Regions from separate parts of the Ruegeria sp. SCP10 genome, predicted to be linked through region 1. Evidence: riboswitches for the same ligand, from Rfam matches in the RefSeq annotation. Region 1 holds a riboswitch; each other region holds the start of a gene.
What was found. Region 1 has a riboswitch for cobalamin ahead of ABLN87_RS14085 (DUF1636 domain-containing protein). Riboswitches for the same ligand answer to the same signal wherever they lie in the genome.
Positions count from the first base shown of each region.

Region 2: linked by a shared signal. The riboswitch ahead of ABLN87_RS10560 (aromatic ring-hydroxylating oxygenase subunit alpha) and the one ahead of ABLN87_RS14085 (DUF1636 domain-containing protein) in region 1 are both predicted to bind cobalamin.
Region 3: linked by a shared signal. The riboswitch ahead of ABLN87_RS10250 (hypothetical protein) and the one ahead of ABLN87_RS14085 (DUF1636 domain-containing protein) in region 1 are both predicted to bind cobalamin.

Region 1 is NZ_JBDZYF010000006.1:71,730-73,929, reverse strand. It holds gene ABLN87_RS14095 (hypothetical protein) at 1-27, shown strand, start outside; gene ABLN87_RS14090 (hypothetical protein) at 24-518, shown strand; cobalamin riboswitch at 563-779, shown strand; gene ABLN87_RS14085 (DUF1636 domain-containing protein) at 878-1,234, shown strand; gene ABLN87_RS14080 (ABC transporter ATP-binding protein) at 1,231-2,007, shown strand; gene ABLN87_RS14075 (ABC transporter substrate-binding protein) at 2,020-2,200, shown strand, end outside.
Region 2 is NZ_JBDZYF010000003.1:309,766-311,965, reverse strand. It holds gene ABLN87_RS10560 (aromatic ring-hydroxylating oxygenase subunit alpha) at 1-1,054, opposite strand, end outside; cobalamin riboswitch at 1,167-1,370, opposite strand; gene ABLN87_RS10555 (aminotransferase) at 1,592-2,200, shown strand, end outside.
Region 3 is NZ_JBDZYF010000003.1:249,057-251,256, reverse strand. It holds gene speB (agmatinase) at 1-879, opposite strand, end outside; cobalamin riboswitch at 1,039-1,244, shown strand; gene ABLN87_RS10250 (hypothetical protein) at 1,371-1,682, shown strand; gene ABLN87_RS10245 (HD domain-containing protein) at 1,872-2,200, shown strand, end outside.

The DNA.
Region 1 (2,200 bases):
GCAAAACAAGGGAAGAAATGCGCATGACACCTCCTGAAAACAAATCGATCGGCCCACTGGTCCAATTCGAATTTGACGATTTCGAGCACGGGCTCCTGCCGGTGATGCGCCATTTCATTCAAAGTTTTGCAGAGCCCGATACGCAATCCTGGCAATTTGCGTATTCTACCGCCATCGAGCGGTGGGGCGTGGATCAGGGTCTGACCTTGGCCCATCTGGTCTACAAGATCATCAAGGCCACGCTTTACAGCCGCCCCTACGGGTTGGCGTTCAACGACCCGCTCTGCGTCGAAAGCCGCAACCATTTTACCAGTGATGAACTGGCGTTGATGCGTATGCTGCATCACATGCGGCGCGATGAAACACCAGCCGCCCGCGATGCCGCTGGATTGCTTTCTGGCGGGTATCCGGATGCCCATGTCGTGCAGGCGGGCCTGACACTTGCCAACCGATTCCCAACCGACGGAGAACGTCGCGCGCATGTCAAAAGGCGGCCCATCCTGCGGGTCGTACAATAGTGCTCGGTCGTTAACGACGATACTTGACAAGCGTATCTTCACCAGAATAGCTGACCTGTGATGGTTCCCGCAGCTTTGGGTGCGGGATGAAAATGGGAATACGGTGCGGCCCCCGGAATATCGGAACAGGCTAAGTCCGTAACTGCCCCCGCAACTGTAAGCGGAGAGCGACGCCAAATCACCACTGGCCCGAGAAGGCCGGGAAGGTTGGCCAAGCGACGACCCGCAAGTCAGGAGACCTGCCATCACCTGTGAAACCAACCCGGGACGGGGCGTCCTGGAAGGAGGATTGATGGCACATATGCGTCCTATCGGGACTGGCACTTTCGACACGGGCGTCCTGCGCGTTGAGGGTGGCAATGACCCGCAACGCTGATCACTTTGTGCTGATCTGCTCGACCTGCCAGGGTGAGATCGAAGCCAGCGCCGCCCAAAGTCTGCTGGACGCGTCGCTGTCTGACGGGTTCGCTACGCGACTGATCCCCTGCATGGCAGGATGCGAACGTCCCATGGCCATCGGTCTGCAAGCCGAAGGCAAGGCGCAATACCTGTTTGGCGATATACAAAGCACCGCCGATCTGGATGCGATCGCCACCTTCGCCCATCAGTACCGCGATAGCGAGAGCGGCTGGACCAGCGCAACGGATCGCCCCCCCGCCTTGTTGTTCAAAACTCTGGCACGCCTGCCCCGTCTTCCAAAGGCGGGTAAGGCATGAGCTTTCTGGTCGCGGAAAACCTGGAATACTACGCCCTGAATGGCGATGTGTTGCTGCAAGGCGTCTCGTTCTCTTTGGAAGAAGGGGCCATACTTGCCATCGCCGGTCCGAACGGTGCCGGCAAAACAACTCTACTGAACCTGCTCTGCGGGGTCGAGCGTCTGGCGCTGGGGGACGTTCGGATCAACGGTCAAAGCCTGCGCAGCCTGTCTGCGCAGGAACGCGCCCGGACCATTGCGGTTGTTGGCCAGCAGGAACTGCCCGATGGCCGCCTAAAGCTGCGCGACTACGTTGCGCTCGGCCAGATTCCCATTCAAAGCGACCGCTCGGCGGAAGATCACAAGATGGATCTTGCGCGCGTTCTACGCACGACCGAGCTGACCCATCTGGCCGACAAGCCGATGCAGCGGCTCTCGGGTGGCGAACGCCAACGCGCCCATATCGCACGTGCATTGGCGCAGAACCCCTCGCTGCTGTTTCTGGACGAGCCCACCAATCATCTAGACCCCGATGCCAAAGGGCACATGCTGTCGCTGGTGGCCGAACTGGGCGTGACGGTGGTGATGATCGTGCACGACCTTGTCATGATCCCGGAATTCGCCAGCCATGTCGCGCTGATGAAATCCACACGCATGACGGGCTTTGGGCGAGTCGACCAGATACTAACGCCGGATCATGTGCGCGACACGTTTGGTGTTGACTACCTGTGCTTCCAGCACGAAGGGCGCGTGATCCCGGCGCTGGATATCCGAAAACGAACGCTTTCATCTTAACAGGAGACATTGATGAAACAGAAAATTTGGTCAGCTTTGATGGTCACCGGCTTGGCCAGCGGCGCGGCTGCCCATGAAGTAACCGTGGACAATTGCGGCGAACCGCTGGTGTTCGACGCCAAGCCGGAACGGCTGGTGGTGCATGACATGAACATGACCGACATGGCCTTTGCGCTGGGCCTGCAAGAACACA
Region 2 (2,200 bases), on a different contig from region 1:
TGGTGGCAATCCAGACCTCGGTCAGACGTTTCAGATCGTAATCGACCCCTTCAACGGCATCCTTGTGAACCAGCCATTTGGTTGTGACCTCGGTTTCAGTCGGGCTGATTGGTGTGACGCGGAACACGATGGAATGATCAGCCAGAAAGTGGTTCCAGGTTGTTGGATAATGGAATTTCAACAACGCCCCTGCATCCGCAAACGGCGACCGGCCCAGCCAGCGCCGCACGGCGGATTTCCCATCCATCGTATAACTTTGCGCCCCTTCTTTCAGAGGCATCCGAGCCATACGGAATTGCCCGTCATCATGCAGGTAGAACTGCGAGGGCATCCCGGCGGCTTCGCACCTGTCAAAATGGGCTTGCATATGCAGCGGCGTCTCACCGCCTTCGATCCCTGTGACTGCAGGATCATCAGGGAAGGTGCGGCATAGCGCGGGATGGTTGCCACCGCAGTGGTAACACTCGCGGTTATTCTCCCAAACCAGCTTCCAATTACCCTTTTCAATGATTGAACTTTCAAAAGCCACTTTGGCGTTGCCCAGATCATGCGGCTCCAGATAAGGGCGCGCGGTGTTGGCGAACATGTCGAAATCTGGGGCGTTGTCCGCAAGACAGATGTAAACCAACCCGGCAAGCTCGCGGCAATGAACTGTCTTCAGCCCATGCTGTTTCGGATCGAAATCCGGCCCCATATCGCGCGCCCACAGCAATGAACCATCAAGCTCGTAGGTCCATTGGTGATAGGGGCAAACCAGTTTAGGCGCATTGCCTTTTGCAGCCTTGCAAATGATCGAACCACGGTGGCGGCAGGTGTTGTGAAACGCCCTGATTTGGTTGTCAGCACCACGCACAATGACAACGCGGTGGGCGCCCACGGTATAGGTTACGTAGTCACCTGCTTTCACCAGTTCACAGGCCGGAATGGCAAACAGCCAATCGCGGTAGTGGATGACTTCAAGATCGGCCTGAAATACCTGGGGGTCTGTATAAAACGCCTGCTCGAGCGCGTAACCAGGGATGCGACGTGCCAACAGGCTTTGAATGCTGTTCATTTCTGGCTCTCCTGCCGCGCCCCGCGGCATTGCTTGGGCAGATGACAAGGAGGAACCGTCCGGAGGCGCGCGAGGATCACGTCCGAAACATGTGCCCCCACCGCCACCCGCGGTTTGACATATCTGCAAGGCTGGTTTCCGGACTTGAAAGGGGCTTCCGCCCGGTTGCGACACCTTCCCGGGATCCTCGTCCCAGTGGTTGATTGCCGAACCTGACCTTCCTTACCGTTGCGGGGGCAGTGCCGGAATTTCACCGGCTTCCCAATTCTCCGCTGTCTGAGACTCAAACAGCGGCACCTCACATGCACAGGATAGAGTCGCGCGGTTCTTATGCTGAGAGGCTTGCGACATTTCCAGTTTCAAAACAGACATCTCAATGCTCGGGTCGAACCCGGGTTTGTGAAGTAAAACCCCTGGATACATTTCAGGCACAAACCCGCAATCTTCCGCTTGGCTGGTTTGGCGGTATAAGACATCTTCATAACCGTGCGTCCGTTACGTGCCATCGCCCCAAATGCTGAAAGTAGGAGAGCCCCAATGGAAATCAGACCCTTTGGTGTTGAGATGTGGATGAATGAGTTCGAGACGACCTGCGAACTCAATCTGGCTGAGACCTGCATTCAGTCCATCACGCTGGGCGAACTGTTCGACATGGCGGGCCAGCACAACAGTATTCTGAACGATCTGTCATCCATGAAGATGACCTATGGCGCGATTGAAGGGTCAGAACGCCTGCGCGATGCGATCTGTGGCCTGTATGACAGTCAGGGCCGGGATAACATCCTAACGACGCATGGGACCATCGGCGCGAACTCTCTGGTGCATCAGACGCTGGTATCGCGTGGTGATCACGTGATCTCTGTAATCCCGACCTATCAGCAACACTATTCCATTCCCGAAAGCATCGGTGCCGATATCGAATTGTTGCATCTGCGGCCCGAAAACGCGTTCCTGCCCGATCTGGACGAGTTGCGGGCGATGGTGCGACCCGATACGCGCCTGATTGCGATCAACAATCCCAACAACCCAACCGGGGCGCTGATGGATCGCGCATTGCTGGAACAAATCGTCGAGATTGCGCGCGACGTTGATGCCTGGCTGCTGTGTGACGAGGTCTATCGCGGAACGGATCAGACAGGCGACGGC
Region 3 (2,200 bases), on a different contig from region 1:
GTCATAATCCGGGGCAACTTCAACCAGATCGAGACCAACAATGTCGCCCTGCTTGGCCAAACCTGCCAATAGCTCTAGCACTTCGTAGTAGATGAACCCACCATGGCTTGGTGTACCTGTACCTGGGGCGATGGATGGGTCGAAGGCATCAATGTCGATAGTCACATAATACCGCGCGCCTTTGGGAATGCGGGCCAGCATCCCATCGACTCCCATCTTGCGGAATTGCCGGACAGATTGGATGTCTGATCCCATGGCGCGGGCATCCACATAGCCATCCTTGGCGGTGGACGACACATTGCGAATGCCGATCTGACTAAGCCCGGTGACATAGGATTTTTCAGCGGCGCGGCGCATCGGGTTTCCATGGCCATAGCGCACCCCATGCCGTTCATCGACAAAATCCAGATGCGCATCAATTTGCACCACATGGATCGGTTCCTGATCATCAAAGGCATTTATGCAGGGGATGTTGATCGAATGATCGCCGCCCAAGACGACCGGTAGCGCCCCCGCCTCCAGTATTTTGCGCACCCCAAACTCGATATTTGCGTGGCTTTTCATCGTGTCGGTATGCACGATATCCGCGTCCCCGATATCGACAATGGTTACTTTGGCCGGATCCAGATAGGTGACATCATCTTCGTGATCATAGGCCCCTGCATGCCCGAATGAGAACAGCGTCGACGCCTCACGGATCGCGCGTGGCCCCATCCGCGCCCCGGACCGCCATTGACAGCCAAAATCAAACGGGGCGCCAAGAACCGCAACGTCGGCGTCAATCGCACCCCAATCCTCGACATACGGATATTTGCCAAAGGTGCAGATGCCAACAAATGGTAGGTTCAATCGGCCGGAGTCGTAGCCATGGTTCGACATATGAGGGTTCTTTCTGTTCAGATCTTCAACATTTGCGAACATTAAGGCACCCGAATGCCACGCTCTGTAAAGACCCCTAACGATCGAACCCGCTTTGACAAGCCTTTTCCCGCGATGATCAGATTGCATCCGAACCCAATGGACATAGTGATTTGCGTATGAGACAGTAAACGAGATGGTGTCCGGCTCAGCTTGAGTCGGCTGAAAAGGGAACACGGTGCGGGTTCATACCCAACTCCGTGACTGCCCCCGCAACTGTAAGCGGTGAGCGACCCCGTTGAAAACCACTGAGCCCTAGAGCTCGGGAAGGAACGGGAAAGCGTTGACCCGCAAGTCAGGAGACCTGCCATCTACGGTGTGTGATGCCATGCGCCGCAGTCAACTTGAACCCGGGCGGGGTGCCTTGGGAACGGCAGAGACGACCGAAGGACCAAGCGTCCCCGGCACATCACCGTGACCAGCCACACTCCTCCCCTTGCGCGGAGGGCGCGATGTTATTGGAACGGACGATTATTCAACTCGATACAGGCCCCATGCCTGCGGATGAAGCACGTCAGATGGGACAGCTTGGCTATATGCAATGGATCGCGGGTGTTCCAGGCAATGCCAGCTATGCAGTAGCTGCGAGGCATGCTTACGAAACAGCTGCACCATTTATGAATCACTCACCTGCCGTTGCAGCGTTCTGCGACTTGCTTCTGACTTCGCTGGAACAGCCGTTCAAACCTTTGCCACTCGCCATGCCAAAACGTGAAAGGCGCGGCGGCGCACAGGCCCGCCGATCCTTTCGCATGCCGCTGTGACTAAAACGGGCTGCGGGATCATCGCACAGCTTTGTGCTCTTGGACGACGTCGAACGCTAAGCTCCGGCGACTACAGCTTTCACCGACACAACAGGTTTGATTTGCCGAGTCCGGTGTTTGCGTGGATAGTCCAGAATTGTACGCTTGCTTGCGCCCGCTGACCCACACGTAAACGCCAAAGGACATGCTATGGACCAGGTGAAATTCACGCAGATGAAGGACGGGGACAAAGAGGATTACACCTTCCTCGATACTCTGGAGCGTGAGTACTGCAAAGGAACGGCAGATCGTTTGCTGGAGGCAATGGAACGGCTCGACAAAAGCCTGTCCGGCTATCAAGTCACACGTCTTGGCCATTCGGTGCAATCGGCCACCCGCGCCTGGTTTGACGGGGCAGACATAGATTGGATCGTTGGCGCCCTGCTGCATGATATCGGTGACATATACGCGCCGCATAATCACGATGAATATGCGGCCTCAATCCTCAAACCTTTCCTGCGCGAACAGGTCACGTGGTG